Skermanella rosea: one gene and its partner. The protein of the gene in region 2 binds, or shares a complex with, the protein of the main gene of each other region. Links are inferred from orthologs where the notes say so. Each region holds a gene or a part of one and is shown on either strand. Other genes may lie near its edges. The genes, in order: JL101_RS12170 and pabB.

Region 1 (9,359 bases), 2.6 Mb from region 2 along the record:
CCAGTTGCCGGAGATCCGTGGCGACGCATACCAGCCTGCTTCCGAGTTCCGGACAGCACCGGAGGATGTTCGCTTCGGCCACGGCCCGGGAAACCTCATGGAAGGCGTCGAAGCAGAACACGGTCTCGTCGGCGCGCGCCAGCAGGCCGAGCGCGACCGCGGACTTCCCCTTGTAGATCCCAAGCTCGCAGGTGTCGCCGCGGAATCCGCCTTGCTTCTGGATGAAGTCGATCAACCAAAACAGCAGGATGTCATGATTGTAGAACCAGCCTTCGATCTGGTCCTCGACATGCTCCTGATAGATCCGGAAGAGTCGGGAAACTTCCATGAAGCGGTCCAGTCAGCATCGTCCGCCCGGAGTGGCGTATCGCGGACCAGACTACCGCGCATTCGTAAACGAAAAGGGCGGACCGTAGAGCCTCGCAAGGCTCCCCAATCCGCCCCTCACGGCGGCGACCTGACGACTTCGCTTCAGTAACGCCGCAGCAGGCCCACCAGGCGGCCCTGGACGCGCACCCGGTCGGCACCGAAGATGCGGGTCTCGAAGGCCGGGTTCGCCGGTTCCAGCGCCACGGTCTGGCCCTTGCGCCGAAGGCGCTTCAAGGTCACCTCGTGCTCGTCGATCAGCGCCACGACGATCGTGCCGCTGTCGGCCATGTCGCACCGGTTGATGATGACCGTGTCGCCGTCCAGGATGCCGGCCTCGACCATGCTGTCACCGGCGACTTCCAGCGCGTAGTGGTCACCGGGGGGCAGCATCGTCGCCGGGACGTTGATCATGGCGCTGTTGTCGCGCAGCGCCTCGATCGGCGTACCGGCAGCGATCCGACCGTAGAGCGGAAGCTGGATCGCCTCGGCCTCGGTGCTGGCCTCGCGGCCGGCCAGGGCGCCGGTGAAATCGCCCTTGATGACGTTGGGCTGGAACTTCGGGCGGTCGGGCGCGCGCTGCTGCTGGCGGGCCGCACCGGCTTCCGCACCTTCCGGCAGCCGGAGCACCTCGAGCGCGCGGGCACGGTGGGGCAGGCGACGGATGAAACCGCGCTCCTCCAGCCCGGTGATCAGCCGGTGGATACCCGACTTCGACTTCAATCCCAGGGCATCCTTCATCTCGTCGAACGAGGGCGAGACCCCGCCTTCGCCCAGCCGGTCGTTGATGAAGAGCAGAAGCTCGTATTGTTTACGTGTCAGCATCTACGCCCCCTGCGCGCGGGACCAACCGGTCCAGAACAAAACAAAAACATCAATCTATGTTCTAGTTTGGTTCGCGGAAGGCGTCAAGCATTCGCTGAACATTTTTACCCTTGTCCGGCAGGTCCGGTCACCTAAAGACTCAGGACTCCGCCGCCCAGGGGAAGAAATTCGACAGTGTCGCCGGCCGATGCGGCCGGCGCGAAGGGCGGGCGGACCACCAGGCAGTCGGCCCGGGCAAGCACCGTCAGCAGCGAACTGTCCTGCGATTCGAAGGGGTTGGCGACCAGTTCGCCGTCCGGGCCGATACTCAGCGATGCCCTCAGGTAATCTTCGCGCTGGTCGTTCTGCTTGACGGGACGCCCCAGGACTGCGGTGCGGCGCGATCCTTCCTCCGCCGGAAGCCCGAGCAGGCGGCGGAGCGCCGGCCTGAGGAACAGGATGGCGCAGACCTGGCTCGACACCGGATTGCCGGGCAGGCCCAGGACCGGCACATCGCCCAGCCGGCCGAACATCAGCGGTTTGCCCGGCCGCATGGCGATCTTGTAGAAATCCAGGTCCATGCCGCGGTCGCCCAGCACGGCGCGCACGAGATCATACTCGCCCGCCGAGGCCCCGCCGGACGTGACCAGGATGTCCGCCCGCTCGGCACCCGCGACGAGTCGGGCCAGCGACTCCGGCGTGTCCAGGGCCACGCCCAGATTGACCGGAACGCCGCCGCAGGCCGTGATCAGGCCGGCCAGGGCGAAGGCGTTCGAGCTGACGATCTGGCCCGGCCCGAGAGCCTCCCCGGGAAGCACGATCTCGTCGCCCGTCGCCAGGATCGCGACCCGGGGGCGGCGGCGGACGCGGAGCCAGGGCCAGTTCATCGCGGCGGCAAGCCCGATGTCCCGCGCCGTGAGCATGCGTCCGGCCGGTATACCGACTTGCCCCTGCCGGAAATCGATCCCCGCCAGCCGGACATGCCGGTGGCGACCGACCGACCGGAGGACGGTGACCGTGGCGCCGTCCGACTCGGTGTCCTCCTGCATGACGACGGCGTCGGCCCCGTCGGGCATCGGCGCGCCCGTGAAGATCCTGACCGCCTCTCCCGGACCGACATGCCCCCTGAAGGCGTTTCCGGCCGGAGCTTCCCCGATGCGGCGCAGCTTCGCGGGGATCTGCGCCACGTCGGCGCACCGCACCGCATAGCCGTCCATCGCCGACATGGAGACCGGCGGCTGGGTGAGCCGGGCGGTCACGTCCTCCGCCGTCACGCGGCCGAGCGCCTCGGTCAGTCCGACCAGTTCGGCCGGCAGTGGCGACAAGGCGGCGAGGACGCGGGACCGTGCTTCGGCGACGGAGATCATCGCGGAGTCCCGTACTCGCCGCTCTTTCCGCCCGCCTTATGGGCCAGCCGCACGTCGCCGATGGTCATGGCGCGGTCCACCGCCTTGCACATGTCGTAGACGGTGAGAGCCGCGACCGACACGGCCGTCAGGGCCTCCATCTCGACGCCGGTGCGGCCCTTCAGCTTGCAGGTCGCCGTGATGTCCACGGCGTTGCGGCCGGGGTCGCAGGTCAGGTCCAGCTTGACCGAGGTCAGCGCCAGCGGGTGGCAGAGCGGGATCAGGTCGGGCGTCCGCTTGGCCGCCATGATCCCGGCGAGCCGCGCGACGGACAGCACGTCGCCCTTCTCCACCCCGCCGGACAGGATCAGGGCCAGGGTCTCCGCCGCCATGAAGACCGACCCGGTGGCGGTCGCCGTCCGCTCCGTCTCGTCCTTGTCGGAGACGTCGACCATCACGGCGCGTCCCTCGGCGTCGAAATGCGTGAAGCCGCCGGTCATGCGGCGGCCCGGCGGGTCAGCAGGGACCGGGTGGCCTCCGTCACATCGGACTGGCGCATCAGGCTCTCGCCGACCAGGAAGCAGCGGGCGCCGGCCCTGTCCATCCGCTCCAGGTCCTCGGGCCCGTAGAGACCGCTCTCGCTGACCAGCAGGCGGTCCGCGGGAACACGTGCCGCCAGTTCCTCCGTGACGGCAAGATCGACCGTCAACGTCTTGAGATTCCTGTTATTGATGCCGATCAGTTCACATGGAAGATCAAGTGCGCGGTCGAGTTCCACGCCGTCGTGGACCTCCACCAGGACGTCCATGCCGTAGCGAGCCGCCACCTCGGCCAACTCGCGGGCCGTCGCGTCGTCAAGGGCGGCCATGATCAGCAGGATGCAGTCGGCCCCCAGTGCCCGCGCTTCAACCACCTGATAAGGATCAAGCATGAAGTCCTTGCGAAGACACGGTAATTCGCAAGCCGCACGGGCTTCCACCAGGAATGAATCCTGGCCCTGGAAATAGGGGATGTCGGTCAGCACGGACAGGCACGCGGCCCCGCCGGCCTGATAGGCCCGCGCCAGCTCCGCCGGGTTGAAATCCTGCCGGATCAACCCTTTGCTCGGTGATGCTCGCTTGATTTCTGCGATCAGGCCATAGTCTCCCGAGGCCAGCTTCCGGCGCAGGGATGCCGTGAAGCCCCGCGGCGGGTCGGCCTTCAGGGCGGCGCGGTCGATCTCGGCGAAACTGCGCTCGGCGCGCCGCGCCGCCACATGGGCGCGCTTGTCGGCACAGATGCGGGTGAGGACGTCGCTCATGCCGAGCCTCCGCTGTTGGTGATGGCGATCAGGCGGTCGAGCACGGTCCGTGCGCGGCCACTGTCGATGGCGTCCCGGCCCAGGGCAACGGCTCCGGCCAGGTCCGGGGCCTTGCCGGCGACCAGCAGGGCCGCCGCGCTGTTCAGCAGCACGATGTCGCGGTAGGCCCCGTGGGCGCCGGCCAGGACCGCGTTCAGCGCCTCGGCGTTCGTCGCGGCGTCGCCGCCCTTAAGGTCGGAGGGACTGGACAGCAGCAGCCCGGCCTGCGACGGATCGATGTCGAACCGGGTGACCACGCCGTCCTTCAGCTGCGCCACATGGGAGGCGCCGGTGGTGGTCAGTTCGTCCAACCCATCGGAGCCGTGGACGACCCAGGCGGTTTCCGATCCCAGCCGGGCCAGGACCTGGGCGATCGGCTCCAGCCATTCCTTGGAGAAGACGCCGAGAAGCTGGCGCTTGGCGCCCGCCGGGTTCGACAGCGGCCCCATCAGGTTGAAGATCGTCCGGGTTCCCAACTCGACCCGCGTTCCCGCCACGTTGCGCATGGCCGTATGGTGCCTCGGCGCCATCAGGAAGCAGATGCCGATCTCGTCGAGCGCCCGCTGCACCAGGGCCATCTCGCACTCGATGTCGACGCCCAGCGCGGTCAGCACGTCGGCGGCGCCGGACTTGCTCGACGCCGCACGGTTGCCGTGCTTGGCGACCGGGACGCCGCAGGATGCCACCACCAGGGCCGTCGCGGTCGAGATGTTGTAGGTGCCGGACGCGTCGCCGCCCGTGCCGCAGGTGTCGATCGTTCCGGGAGGGGCCTTGATCGGCACCGCCTTGGCCCGCATGGTGCGGGCGGCGCCGGTGATCTCCTCCACCGTCTCGCCGCGCACCCGAAGCGCCATCAGGAAGCCGCCCATCTGCGCCGGCGTCGCGTTGCCCGACATGATGATGTCGAAGGCGAGCTCGGCCTCCGACTCGCCGAGGCGCCGGCCTGCGGCAACGCCGGCCAGGATCGCCTTCATGTCCGACATGTCGGCCGTCATGCCGCGTGCTCCGCCGGGGCGCCGGTCATCCGGACGAAGTTCGCCAGCAGCGCGTGGCCGTTCTCGGACGCGATGCTTTCCGGGTGGAACTGCACGCCGTGGATTGGCAGCTCGCGGTGCATCAGGCCCATGATCAGGCCGTCCTCGCTCTCCGCCGTCACCTTGAGCGAGTCGGGCAGGGTCTCGCGCTCGACGATCAGGGAATGGTAGCGGGTCGCCGGGAAGGGCGAGGGCAATCCCGCCAGCACGCTCTCTCCGGAATGGCTCATCATGCTGATCTTGCCGTGCATCGGCGCCGGCGCCCGGACCACGTGCCCGCCGAACGCCTGCCCGATGGCCTGATGGCCCAGGCAGACGCCCAGCAGCGGCAAGTGCCGTTCGGCGGCGGCGGCGATCATGTCCAGGCAGATGCCGGCCCTGTCGGGGTCGCAGGGACCGGGAGACAGCACGATGCCGTCGGGGCGCAGATCGAGCGCCTGTGCCACCGTCAGTGCGTCGTTGCGCTTCACCACGATCTCGGCGCCCAGTTCCCCCAGGAAATGGACGAGGTTGTAGGTGAAACTGTCATAATTGTCGATCAGCAGCAGCATGCGGCAATCCGCGGCAAACAAATGGGAAACAGTGAGCCGATACCCTACAAGGCGCGCCCGCGGATTTCCAGCGCGCCGCTTGGGCCGCGGCAGGGATCATAGGGCGGGGTTCATGGGGTTGGGCCTTGACCTTCCCACCACTGGAAGCCCCATATCGGGATGTGGCACGGGACGCATGGGCAAGCTCCGTGGAGTAACGATCCGTTAACGATCACGACCGATCGTAACGCGCTGTCGAATGGGGAACCTGGTCAATGAACATCGGAACGGCTTCGAAACGGTCGGGCGTACCGGCCAAGACGATCCGCTATTACGAGAGCATCGGCCTGATCTCGTCGGCAGGCCGAAGCTCCAACGGTTATCGCGTCTACACGGAGGAGGAGGTCCAGACCCTGCGCTTCGTGTCGCATGCCCGATCACTGGGGTTCTCCGTCCGGGACGTCGGCAGCCTGCTGGCCCTGTGGCGCGACCGCAGCCGGGCCAGCGCCGACGTGAAGGCCCTCGCGCGCGGCCACATCGCGGAGATCGACGCGAAGATCGCCGAACTGCGCAGCATCCGCGAATCGCTGCTCACGCTGGTGGACCGTTGCCACGGCGACGATCGACCGGACTGTCCCATCCTCGAATCGCTGGCGACACCCACGTCGGCGGAGCATTGCGCCTGACCCATGGCCTCTTCCAAGTCCAAACCGTCGAAACCGCGGCGCGCCCGGCCGAGATCCCTGCCCAGGGGAGTCGCGCTGAGGGCGCTCGGCGGCCGCATCAGGCCGGTGGCCCTGGCCGCCGCGGCGATCGCCGCCACGTTCGGAGCCGGCGCGATATTCGGCTTCGTGTACCGCCACGAGCCGGAGCGCCCCCCGGCACAGGTCGCGACCGTCCGTCCCGCGCCGGTGCGTCCGACCGCTCCGCGGATCGAGACGCCGCCGGTCGAACCTCCCCGTCTTTCCACGCCCGCGGAGGCCGTTCCGCCCGAGTCCCCGCCGCCGGCCCAGGCGGTCAAGCCGGTTCCGGCGCCGGCCATCCTGGCCTCCGTGCTGCCGCCGCCCATGGCGCCCGCCGTGCCGCCCGCCCAGGTGGCTCCCGGGACGCCCGCGTGGCTGAAGAACGCCCTGCCGTTCACGGTGCCCCATTCGGGTCCGATGATCGCGATCGTGATCGACGACATGGGGCTCGACCGCAAGAGGAGCGCCCGCGTCGTCGGGCTGCCGGGGCCGCTGACCCTGGCGTGGCTGCCCTATGCCAACGACCTGCCCCGGCAGACCCGGGCGGCCCGCGCGGCCGGGCACGAGTTGATGGTCCATATCCCGATGGAGCCCCAGGGCGGCGACATAGATCCCGGGCCGGGCGCCATGACGGTGAGCGCCGGCAGCGGAGAGCTGCTGCGGCGGCTCGAACAGGGCCTGAAGGCGTTCGACGGGTATATCGGCATCAACAACCACATGGGCAGCCGGTTCACCGAGGACCGGCCGGGCATGCGTACCGTCCTGTCGGAGCTTCACCGGCGCGGGCTGATGTTCCTGGACAGCCGCACCACGACGCGTAGCGTCGCCTCCGGCATCGCCCGCGAACTGCAGGTGCCGACCGTCGGCCGGGATGTCTTCCTGGACCACGACATGAGCCCCGCGTCGGTGCGGGCCAGCCTCGCGAAGGTCGAGGCCGTGGCCAGGCGGCAGGGCTACGCCGTCGCGATCGGCCACCCGCACGACGCCACGGTCGACGCGCTGGCGCAATGGCTTCCGGCCGTCGCTGCGCGCGGCTTCGCGCTGGTGCCCGTGAGCGCCGTCCTGAAGCACCGCCAGCCCAACGGCTGAAGCCCCACGGCTGAAGCGATGTCCACTATCCAACCAGAAGCACCGAGGAGAGAACCATGAGCACGACGTACAAGGTATCCGGAATGACCTGCGGCGGCTGCGCCCGGTCGGTCACCAATGCCATCATCGCCAAGGACGGGCAGGCGAAGGTCGAGGTCGACCTGGCGGCCGGTACCGTCGCGGTGGACGGCAGCCTGTCGGCGGACGCCGTCAAGGACGCTGTCGAAGGCGCCGGGTTCGATTTCGACGGCGTGGCGTCGGCGGCCTGACCGCCGTCGCCCGCTGCGCCGGGAGGAGCGGCCGGCTTCCCGCCGGCCGCGTCACCGCGATGGTCACCGCGACGAGGCGAACCTGACGGCCTCTTCCGCCGCACGGATCAGCGCGCGGGACTTGTTCACCGTTTCCTGGTACTCGGATTCCGGATCGCTGTCGGCGACCACGCCGCCGCCGGCCTGGACATGCATCACGCCGTCCTTCAGCACGGCGGTGCGCAGCGCGATGCAGGTATCCATGGCGCCGTTCGCGCCGAAATAGCCGACGCAGCCGCCATAGACCCCGCGCCGGGCCTTCTCCAGCTCGTCGATGATCTCCATGGCCCGCACCTTGGGCGCTCCCGATACCGTACCGGCGGGAAATCCTGCGAACAGCGCGTCCAGCGCGTCGTATTTCGGGTCGATCGTTCCTTCGACGTTCGAAACGATGTGCATGACGTGGGAGTAGTACTCGATCACCATGCGTTCCGTCACCGTCACGGAGCCGATCTCGGCCACGCGCCCGACATCGTTGCGGCCCAGGTCGAGCAGCATCAGGTGCTCCGACAGTTCCTTGGGATCGGACAGCAGGTCTGCCGCGAGGGCCTTGTCCTCCTCCGGCGTGGCGCCACGCTTGCGGGTGCCGGCGATCGGGCGGATCGTCACCTTGCCGTCCCGCAGCCGCACCAGGATCTCCGGGCTGGACCCGACGATGCTGAGATCCTCGAAATCCAGGTACAGCAGGAACGGCGACGGGTTCAGCCGCCGCAACGCCCGGTACAGGCTGAAGGGCGGCAGCTCGAACGGGACGCTGAACCGGTGCGAGGGCACGACCTGGAACACGTCGCCGGCCCGGATGTACTCCTTCGCCCGCTCGACGATCGCGTGATATTCCTCGCGCGTGGTGTTCGACACCGGCTCCGGCAGGGCCCGCGTCACCGCCGTCGCCTCGCGCCGGTAGGGCAGGTTGCGCTCCAGGTCCGAGATGGCGTCGCCCAGCCGCTCCAGGGCCAGGTCGTAGGCGGCCTCGGCATCCAGGCCGGCAGACGGCCAGACCGGCGTGACCAGGGTGATCTGGTTCTGGATCCCGTCGAACACCGCGATGATGGTCGGCCGCATCAGGATCGCGTCCGGAATGCCGAGCATGTCCGGGTTGTCGTCGGGTAGCCGCTCGATCAGCCGGACCATGTCGTAGCCCAGATAGCCGAACAGCCCGGCCGCCATGGGCGGCAGCTCGGCCGGCAGGTCGATCCGGCTTTCCGCCAGCAGTCCGCGCAAGGCCTGGAGCGGCGGCTCGCCGGTCGGCTCGAACGCCTGGGCGTCGAACCGGGCTCGCCGGTTGATCTCCACCTTGTCGCGCCGGCACCGCCAGATCAGGTCCGGTTTCAGCCCGATGAAGGAATATCGGCCGCGTACCTCGCCGCCGGTCACCGATTCCAGAAGGAAGCAGTTCTTCTGGCCATCGGCCAGCTTGATCATGGCCGAGACCGGGGTTTCGAGGTCGCTGACCAGCGTGGTCCAGACGACCTGGGGACGGCCGGCCCCGTAGGTTTCGACAAAGCCGGGACGGGCGGGCAGGGCCTTCATGGTGGATCAGTTCCGCTGGAACAGGGAGTCGACGGTGGACTGGTGGATCGACACCGCATGGCTCTGACGCAGCGCGTCGGTGAACTGGGCCAGAAGGTCGCCCGCGACGGCCTGCTGGACGCCCTGGCGGAGCTGCGCCACCTGCGGTTCCGACGCGGCCGGATCGGCCTGCTGGATGTCGCGGAGGCGGATAACCAGCTGCCCGTCCTGGGTCGGCGCCACCGCGACCTCCCCCTGGGCCATCTCGAAGAGCTGCTGGACGGAAGCGGG
Region 2 (9,375 bases):
CCGACTGGGTGTCGTTCGCCGAACTGGCGGAGGTGCTGGGGGCCACGCGCGGCGGCAGCCGCGTCGTCTGCGACGCCGGGCATCTGCCCAGGGACCGCCAGATCGGCGCGTCCGGAACGCTGGTGACGGCGCGCTGCTATTTCGCGCTGGGGATCGCGGGAGCGCCCCAGCATCTGCAAGGCATATCGGAGGTAAAGCACGTCATCGCCGTCAACACCGACCTTCACGCCGAGATGATCAAGCGCGCCGACCTCGCGATCGTGGCCGACGCCCAGGCGGTCATGCCGGCCCTGATCCGGCATGCGCGCGAACGCCGCCGCGAGCGGGGTGGTCATGATTGACGTGGCCGTCCTGCTCTCCGTCGGGCGCCATCCGGCGTCGGGCCGCCCCAGGCGCGCGCCGCTCGACGCCCAGGCGCTGGAACTGGCGCTTCGGCTGGTCGAAGGCGGCCATGCCGCCCGCGTCCATGCGCTCCATGCCGGGGACCCGGCGAACCCGGCGCTCCGCGATTACCTCGGCATGGGCCTGGACCGGCTGGAGGTGCTGGAACTGGCGTCCGGCGCCGACCCGGTCCCGGCCCTCGCGACCCGCCTGCGGGCGCTGGCGCCGGCGCTCGTCCTGGCCGGGGCGGTCGCCGAAGGTGGCGAAGACAGCGGCATGGTGCCTTATCTGGTGGCACGATCGCTGGAACGTCCGCTCGTTCCGGACGTTGTCGCGCTGGAGCTTTCCGGCGGCGGCGCCGAACTGACCCAGGCACTGCCGCGCGGACGGCGCCGGCTGGTCGGTGCCGGGCTGCCACTGGTCGCGACTTTGCATGGATCGGCGCCGGCGGCGCGCCAGAGCGCATTCGCCCGCGCCCGGCGCGGCGTCGTCGACGTCCTGCCGGCCGAGGGCGTCGCCGATGACTTCCTCGCGGATTGCACCGTCCGGCCGTGGCGGGCCAAGCCCAGGCTGATGGTGTCCCGGCGGGGCGGCTCGGCGCTCGACCGCCTGAAGGCGGCGACCGAGACCAGGACCGGACAGGGCAGGCTGATGGTCCGTCCGTCGCCTGAAGACGCGGCGTCGGCGATCTACGAATGCCTGATCGAACAGGGAATGATTCGTTGAATGAAATAAGCATGCGGGTACAGTTGCAGGTAACCGATGTAAAAACAGGGAAGAGGACCATGAGATGAAAGCAGCGTTCGAGGGCATAACGAGCAAAGACTCCGTTCAATCGGCTCCGCTGCGCTCATTTCCGGCGGCCTCCGGCGCGGCATCGGCGCCTGTGGCCGTAGCTCGACCGGCCGGCACGAAATCCAAGGATGCCGCCGGCGATGTCCGGCTCGACGTCTCCAACGTCTACAAGATCTTCGCCGACGATCCGAAGCCGGCGCTCGACATGCTGAACGCGGGCGCCACCAAGGACGAGGTGTTCAAGAAGCTGGGCGTCACCGTCGGCGTCAAGGATGCGAGCTTCCAGGTCCGCAGCGGCGAGATCTTCGTGATCATGGGCCTGTCCGGCTCGGGCAAGTCTACCATGATCCGCCTGCTCAACCGCCTGATCGAGCCGAGCGCCGGCAAGATCGTGTTCGACGGGCGCGACCTCGTGCAGATGTCGAAGAAGGAACTGATCGGCGTCCGCCGCAAGGACATGAGCATGGTGTTCCAGTCCTTCGCGCTGATGCCCCACCTGACCGCGCTGGACAATGCCGCCTTCGGGCTCGAGATCGCAGGCGTGCCCAAGCAGAAGCGCCACGAGGCTGCCCTGGAGGCGCTGGAGCAGGTCGGGCTGGGCCAGTACGCCCAGCGCTATCCGCGCGAGATGTCGGGCGGCATGCAGCAGCGTGTCGGCCTTGCCCGGGCGCTCGCCAACAACCCGACCATCATGCTGATGGACGAGGCCTTCTCCGCCCTCGACCCGCTGATCCGGACCGAGATGCAGGACGAGCTGCTGCGCCTCCAGCGCGAGCACAAGCGGACCATCATCTTCATCTCCCACGACCTTGACGAGGCCATGCGGATCGGCGACCGGATCGCGATCATGGAGGGCGGCAGCATCGTCCAGGTCGGCACGCCCTTCGAGATCCTGCGCAACCCGGCCGACGATTATGTCCGCTCCTTCTTCCGCAACGTGGACGTGTCGCGCGTGCTGCGCGCCGGCGACGTGGCGCATTTCCAGGAGGCGACGGCCGTCGTCCGCACGCCGGGCGTGCTCCAGCCGGCGCTGGAGAAGCTGGCCGGGGGCAACCAGGAATACGGCTATGTCCACGACCAGGACCAGCGCTACCAGGGCACCGTGTCGCGCAGCTCGCTGGAGCGCGCGCTGGCGGCGGAGGACCAGCCCCGCTTCGTCCACGCCTTTCTGCCCGACGTCGATCCGATCTCGGCCGAGACTCCGCTGCACGAGGTGATGCGCACCGTCGCCTCGACCGAATGCCCGGTCCCCGTGGTGGACGGCGAGAACAAGCTGGTCGGCTCGATCTCGCCCTCGTCCCTGCTGAAGACCCTGGACCGGGAGGGCTGACCCGATGGATTTCCAGATCCCGCTCGACATCTGGGTCGAAGACCTCGTCAACTATATCCTCGACAATTTCCAGCCGTTCCTGGACGGCATCGCCGCCGTGGTGGACGGATTCGGCGCCACGATCGACGGGGCGCTGCTGGCCCTGCCGGTCTGGCTGATGATCGCCCTGCTGACCGCCTTCTCCGGCTGGCGGGTCAGCCTGCGCTTCGGGCTGTTCACGCTGGTGGCGCTGTTGCTGATCGTCTCCATGGGCCTGTGGACCGAGACGATCTCGACGCTGGGCCTTGTGCTGGCGGCTACCATGCTCAGCCTGATCCTGGGCGTGCCGCTCGGCGTCTGGATGGCGCGGAGCAAGCTGGTCGAGGGCATCTCCAAGACGACGCTGGACTTCATGCAGACCATGCCGGCCTTCGTGTACCTGATCCCGGCCGTCATGTTCTTCGGCCTGGGCCGGGTCCCGGGCATCATCGCCACCGTGATCTTCGCGATGCCCCCGGCGGTCCGCCTGACCGCGCTGGGCATCCAGCAGGTCCCGGTCGAGATCGTGGAGGCCGCCCGCGCCTTCGGCTGCACCGACCGCCAGCTGCTGTTCCGGGTCCAGCTTCCCAACGCCCGGCCGTCGATCATGGCCGGCATCAACCAGACCATGATGCTGGCGCTGTCGATGGTCGTGATCGCCTCGATGATCGGCGCCGGCGGGCTCGGCAACGTGGTGCTCCAGGGCATCCAGCGGCTCGACATCGGGCTGGGCTTCAAGAGCGGCCTGGCCGTCGTGCTACTCGCGATCATCCTTGACCGCATCACCCAGAGCTTCGGGGCCAAGGCCGCGGCACCCTCCAAGGGCCGCTTCGTGATGCCGGCATTCCTGCAACGGCTGATGCCGTCGCCGGCCCGTTCGAACCCGACGCATTAAGCGTCGGGCAAAAATCAGAATGATGATACAGGAGGCTAACAGAAGATGGGAATTTTTTCCAGGGCTTTGAGCGTCGCCGCAACCTCGGCCGCCGCCGCCGTGATGGTGGCCGCACTGGCCGGTCCCGCGCTGGCCGCCGAGAAGAAGATCAACATCGGCTGGACGGCTTGGTCCGACGCCGAGGCGGTGACCAAGCTGGCGAAGAAGGTCATGGAAGACCGCATGGGCTACACGGTCCAGCTGACCATGGCCGATATCGGCATCCAGTACCAGGGCATCGCGTCGGGCAACCTCGACGCCATGCTGATGTCGTGGCAACCGCTGACCCACAAGCCCTACCTGGACAAGGTCGGTCAGGACGTGGACGATCTCGGCCCGATGTATACCCGCGCCAAGCTGGGCTGGGTGGTTCCGGCCTACATCCCGGAGTCCGAGCTGAAGAGCATCGAGGACCTGAGCAAGCCCGAGGTGAAGCAGAAGCTCGGCAGCAAGATCCAGGGCATCGACCCCGGCGCGGGGCTGATGCAGGCGTCCGAACAGGCGCTGAAGGACTACGGCCTGACGGACTACCAGCTGATCTCGGCCAGCGACGCCGCTATGCTCGCCGGCGTCGAACGGGCGGAGCGCCGCAAGGACTGGATCGTGGCCACCAGCTGGAGCCCGCATTGGATGTTCGCCAAGCACGAGCTGCGCTACCTGGACGATCCCAAGGGATCGCTGGGCGGGCTGGAGAGCGTCAACAAGCTGGTCCGCAAGGGGTTCTACCAGGACCAGCCGGAGGCCTACGAGTTCCTGGGCCGCATGGTGCTGCCGCTGGCTGACGTCGAGGCGATCATGTTCGAGGCCCAGAGCAGCAGCTACGAGCAGGCGGTTGACAACTACATCAAGAAGAACCCGGAGCGGATCGAATACTGGGTCACCGGCCAGTTGAAGGCCGGCTGAGCGGCCACTGACATCGATCGCCGAGTTCGAAACACCGTAGGTCGGCTTTCGCCCGCAGGGCGAACGCCGACGGCGGACTCCGACGTTCCCGCATGGTGTCGGCGTTCGCCCTGCGGGCGAAGGCCGACCTACGCAGAAAAAATCACGCGGGCCAGTTCGGAGGCCGCGGTGCGGCTCTCCAGAGGCCGGCCTTCCAGAGTGGCTACCGGCCTGACGCCCAGGCTGTTGGTGACGGCGATCTCCGTGGCATGCAGCAGTTCCTCGACCGTCACGGGGCGCTCGACCACCGCCAGGCGCTCGATCGCCAAGCCGCGCGCGATGCCCGGCAGCGCTCCCTCGGTGGCGGGCGGAGTCATCAGCACGCCGTCGATCACGGCGAAGACGTTGCCGACGGTGGCCTCGGCCAGGCGGCCGCGGGTGTTCAGAAGCAGCGCGTCGTCGGCGCGGCGGTCGACCGCCTCGCGCCGGGCCAGGATGCCGTCGAGATAGTTCAGGCTCTTGAGCCGGGAGAGCGGTGACAGCTCGTTCCGGCAGGTCGAGCGGGCGATCACCGCGCGGGCCGGCGCCGGGGGCGGGGAGGCCGGAGCCGCCGTCGCCAGCAGCGTCGGCCGGGGCGTGTCGGGCGGCGGCAGGCCGCGCGGCGCCGGTCCCCGCGTCAGGGTCAGCCGTACCGCCGCTTCCGCCCATTCCGTCTCCGCCAGCAGGGAAGCGATCCCGGCGGCGATTTCCGGTGTCTCCATCGGCAGCGGAATGCCCAACACCGCCGCCCCGTCGGCCAGCCGCGCCAAGTGGCGATCCAGGTGGCAGGGGCGCCCGGCCGCGACCCGGATCGTCTCGAACAGACCGTCGCCCAGCGTGAAGCCCCGGTCGGCCGGGTCGATCCGCGCCACATCCGCTTCGGTCAGCGCACCGTTCAGCCAGATTTTCACTCCGCCCTCCATTCCGGATCCGCCGCGCGCAGCAGCGGCGTGATCTTGACCAGCATTTCCTCGTACTCCCGCGCCGGGTCGCTGTCGGAGACGATGCCGCCGCCGGCATGGGCGGCGATGCGGTCCGGCATCACCATCAGAGTGCGGATCAGGATGCTGCTGTCCATGGCGCCGTCGAACCCGATCCAGGCCAGCGCGCCGCAATAGGGGCCGCGTCGGCAGGCCTCCAGCTCGTCGATGATCTCCATGGCGCGGATCTTCGGCGCGCCGGTGACCGATCCGCCGGGAAAGGTGGCGCGCAGCAGGCCGACCGGGCCGACGCCGGGGCGAAGCTCCGCCTCCACCACCGAGACCAGGTGATGGACGCTGGCGAAGCTCTCCAGCGCGTACAGGCTGGGCACCGTGACGCTGCCGGTCCGGGCGACGCGCCCCAGGTCGTTGCGCATCAGGTCCACGATCATCAGGTTCTCGGCGCGGTCCTTGGCGCTGGCGGCGAGGGTGCGGGCATTGCGCGCGTCCTCCTCGGCCGTGGCGCCGCGCGGCAGGGTGCCCTTGATCGGCCGGGTCTCGACATGGCCATCGGCCGACAGCTTCAGGAACCGTTCCGGCGACGCGCTCGCGAGGCCGAGCCGGGAGCCGCAGGCGGCATAGGCCGCGAACGGCGCGGGACTCAAGGCGCGCAGGCGCCGGTAGAGGTCGAAACCGCCCAGTGCCGCCGGCCGGCCGGCGGTGAAGCGGCCGGTGAAGTTCGCCTGGAAGATGTCGCCGGCCCGGATATAGTCCAGCACCCGGCCGACCCGCCGCTCGTATTCGGCCCGCGTCAGCTCCGCCCGCCACGGCCCGGCGGAAGGGGACGGCTCCGCCGGGGCGGGAGGTGCGGCTTCAAGCCGGGCGGCCACCGCGTCCAGCTTTCCGGTCCCGCCGATCGAGGTGATCCAGCAGCGCCGCTCCCGGTGGTCGAAGGCGACGACCACGTCGTAGAGGCCGATCGCCATGTCCGGGATGCCGAGGTCGTCGCCGTGGCGGCAGGGCAGGCGCTCCAGATGGCGGCCCAGGCCGTAGCCCAGGAAGCCGGCCGCGCCGCCGCACCAGGGCGCCGGCCCAGCGCCGGGAGCCATCGGGGTCCGCCCCAGCTCGGCCTCCAGCACGGCGAAGGGATCGCCCGTTGCCGGCAGCCCGTCCACATCGACGCCGCCCGGGCCGGCCAGGATCGTGCGGAAGGGCTCGACCGCGAGGTAGCTCCATCGGCTGCGGGCATCCCCGTCCGCGGCGCTGTCGAACAGCACGGCGAAGGAGTCCGACGCCCAGGGGGCGAAGGCCGGGACGGGGTCGCGCCAGTCGATCTCTCGGATGATCATGGTCTCGGACGATGTCGCGCTTTGAGAGAAAAATGACGCATTTGCGGAGGCCCGGCCAGTCCGTCCGTCGCACCATCGGCTTCGGGCGGGACGAGCGCCCGATTGCCGCGGGAGAGCCTTTGCATGTCGACGATGGTTGCATCCTCTTTGGAAAGCCTGCTCCGGCGGCGCAAGCCGGGCTATAGCCTGGAAGCGCCGTTCTATACCAGCGGCGAGATCTTCGAAGCGGACCTCGACATCATCTTCCGGCGGCACTGGATCTATGTGGGCGTCGAGCCCGACGTGCCGGAGCCGGGCGACTGCATGGTGGTGGATATCGGCGCCGCCTCGGTCATCATCGCCCGCGACGACGACATGGGCCTGCGGGCCTTCCACAATGTCTGCCGGCATCGGGGCGCCCGGCTGGTGCTGGACGAGAAGACGACGGTCGGCAACATCGTCTGCCGCTACCATCAATGGACCTACGGCCTGGACGGCTCGCTGCTGTTCGCCGAGCACATGGGGCCGGGCTTCGACACCGCGTGCCATGGCCTGAAGAAGGTCCATCTGCGCAACGTCGCCGGCCTGATCTTCATCTGCCTGGCCGCCGAGCCGCCGGCCGACATCGAGGACATGGCGCGCGACCTGGAGCCCTACATCGCACCCCACGACATCGCCAACGCGAAGGTGGTGCAGCAGATCGACCTCATCGAGGAGGGCAATTGGAAGCTCACGATGGAGAACAACCGTGAATGCTACCACTGCTCGGTCAATCATCCCGAACTGACGATCCCGCTGTTCGCCTACGGCTTCGGCTTTGCGCCGGACGAGGTGGACGACGTGGGGCGCGAGCAGATCGCCCGCTACGACGGCTTGGTCCGCGACCTGGAGGCCCGGTGCGAGGCGCGGGGCATCGGCGCGCGGGAGGTGGACCATCTGGACGACCGGGTGACCGGCTACCGCGCCCAGCGCCTGCCGATCGACCAGCACGGCGAGTCCCAGACCATGAACACGCAGGTGGCCTGCAAGAAGCTGCTGGGCGGGTTGAACGACGCCAAGCTCGGCGGGCTGTCGGTCTGGACCCAGCCGAACTCCTGGCACCATTTCATGAGCGACCACATCGTGACCTTCTCGGTGCTGCCGCTCAGCCCGGAGCGCACGCTGCTGCGCACCAAGTGGCTGGTCCACAAGGACGCGGTCGAGGGCGTGGACTACGACCTGCGCAACCTGATCTCGGTCTGGGCCGCGACCAACAACCAGGACGGCGAGCTGGTCGGCTATGCCCAGGCGGGTGCCCGCAGCCCGGCCTACGAGCCCGGCCCCTATTCGGTCCATACCGAGATGCTCGTCGAGAAATTCACCAACTGGTATGTCGGCCGCATGTCGGCCCATAACGCCGCCCGCGGTCCGGGCGACGGCGCACGCTGAGATGAGAGCAGGAAACCGGTGATGCTGATGAGTGACGCACCTGTCCTGGAGACCTCCGCGGAAGACGCCCTGGCCTCCCAGGTCACCCGGGAGCTGCCGGGATGGGACCCGGAGATCGACGACGTCCTGGTCTGCCGGCAGGTCCGGGACGAGACCCATGACGTCAGGACCTTCGTCTTCTCGGCGCGGGAGCCGCGCCTGTTCCGCTACAAGCCCGGCCAGTTCATCACCCTGGACCTGCCGATCGGCGGGCAGGTGATCAACCGCTGCTACACGATCTCCTCCGCGCCGACCCGCGGCCACCTGATCTCCATCACGGTCAAGCGGGTGCCGGGCGGCCCCGTCTCCAACTGGCTGCACGACACCCTTAAGCCGGGGATGGAGCTGCGCGCGGTCGGCCCGCTGGGGGACTTCACGGCGATCGACCATCCGGCACCGAAATACCTGTTCCTGTCCGGCGGCAGCGGAATCACGCCGCTGATGTCGATGGCGCGGACGTACCACGACCTTGCCCAGGACCGGGACATCGTGTTCGTCCACAGCGCCCGCAGCCCGGCCGACATCATCTTCCGGACCGAGCTGGACCTGATGGCGCGCAACCTGCCCCGGTTCTCGACCGCCTATGTCTGCGAGACGACGGGCACCGAGCGCGCCTGGAGCGGCTTCCGGGGGCGGCTGACCCTGCCGATGCTGCGGCTGATCGCGCCGGACCTGGAGGAACGCACCGTCTTCACCTGCGGCCCGGCGCCCTACATGGCGGCGGTACGGGCGATGCTGGCCGAGGCCGGCTTCGACATGCGGCGCTATCACGAGGAGAGCTTCGACTTCGCGACCCTGGCCGAGGTCCAGCCTGATGCGGCGGCGGCTTCTGCTGTGGTGCCGGTGCCGCCCCCCGAGGCGGTCGCGCGCACCTTCCGGGTGGAGTTCGCCAAGACCGGGCGGGTGATCGAGTGTGATGCCGGGACGTCCATCCTGAGCGCCGCGCGGATGGCGGGCATGCGCCTGCCGTCCTCCTGCACCAAGGGATTGTGCGGCACCTGCAAGAGCAAGCTGGTCGCCGGCACCGTGGACATGCAGCACGGCGGCGGCATCCGCCAGCGCGAGATCGACGCCGGGCAGGTGCTGCTGTGCTGCTCCAAGCCGACCAGCGACGTGGTGGTGGACCGGTAGGCGGGGAACCGGTCGGCGGATCGGGTGCTGTCGCCCCGGGGTAAGGCCGGAAACGTCATCATCTGTCGTCATGCACCGCGGCTCCGTCGGCGAGTTCGGGGCGCGGGCGTGGGTCCCACTTCTTCCCGTGCCGGTGGGTCGCGCGGCACC

Evidence for each region.
Region 1: the proteins of pabB (region 2) and JL101_RS12170 are in contact, whole or in part, in a solved structure (PDB 8RP0), measured with the Escherichia coli proteins. The link is inferred for Skermanella rosea from one-to-one orthologs.

What each region holds. Positions count from the first base shown.
Region 1 is NZ_CP086111.1:2,644,294-2,653,652, forward strand. The notes cover bases 3,644-6,607. They hold JL101_RS12170 (anthranilate synthase component II), read right to left. Parts: upstream 5,441-6,607; coding sequence 4,847-5,440; downstream 3,644-4,846. Other genes in these bases: trpC (indole-3-glycerol phosphate synthase TrpC), read right to left, coding at 3,644-3,816; trpD (anthranilate phosphoribosyltransferase), read right to left, coding at 3,813-4,850; cueR (Cu(I)-responsive transcriptional regulator), read left to right, coding at 5,695-6,105; JL101_RS12180 (divergent polysaccharide deacetylase family protein), read left to right, coding at 6,109-6,607. Also shown: JL101_RS12140 (class I SAM-dependent methyltransferase), read right to left, coding at 1-328; transcriptional repressor LexA, read right to left, coding at 472-1,191; JL101_RS12150 (molybdopterin molybdotransferase MoeA), read right to left, coding at 1,323-2,537; cyclic pyranopterin monophosphate synthase MoaC, read right to left, coding at 2,534-3,016; more of trpC, read right to left, coding at 3,013-3,643; more of JL101_RS12180, read left to right, coding at 6,608-7,251; JL101_RS12185 (heavy-metal-associated domain-containing protein), read left to right, coding at 7,308-7,520; trpE (anthranilate synthase component I), read right to left, coding at 7,584-9,089; JL101_RS12195 (peptidylprolyl isomerase), read right to left, coding at 9,096-9,359. UniProt on the Escherichia coli protein: Part of a heterodimeric complex that catalyzes the two-step biosynthesis of 4-amino-4-deoxychorismate (ADC), a precursor of p-aminobenzoate (PABA) and tetrahydrofolate.
Region 2 is NZ_CP086111.1:5,284,455-5,293,829, reverse strand. What follows is about bases 4,468-7,447. They hold pabB (aminodeoxychorismate synthase component I), read right to left. Parts: upstream 6,649-7,447; coding sequence 5,287-6,648; downstream 4,468-5,286. Other genes in these bases: JL101_RS24695 (aromatic ring-hydroxylating oxygenase subunit alpha), read left to right, coding at 6,772-7,447; JL101_RS24705 (aminotransferase class IV), read right to left, coding at 4,490-5,290. Outside these bases: JL101_RS24730 (electron transfer flavoprotein subunit alpha/FixB family protein), read left to right, coding at 1-341; JL101_RS24725 (electron transfer flavoprotein subunit beta), read left to right, coding at 334-1,107; glycine betaine/L-proline ABC transporter ATP-binding protein ProV, read left to right, coding at 1,268-2,506; JL101_RS24715 (ABC transporter permease), read left to right, coding at 2,511-3,419; JL101_RS24710 (glycine betaine ABC transporter substrate-binding protein), read left to right, coding at 3,465-4,361; more of JL101_RS24695, read left to right, coding at 7,448-8,055; JL101_RS24690 (hybrid-cluster NAD(P)-dependent oxidoreductase), read left to right, coding at 8,083-9,225. UniProt on the Escherichia coli protein: Part of a heterodimeric complex that catalyzes the two-step biosynthesis of 4-amino-4-deoxychorismate (ADC), a precursor of p-aminobenzoate (PABA) and tetrahydrofolate.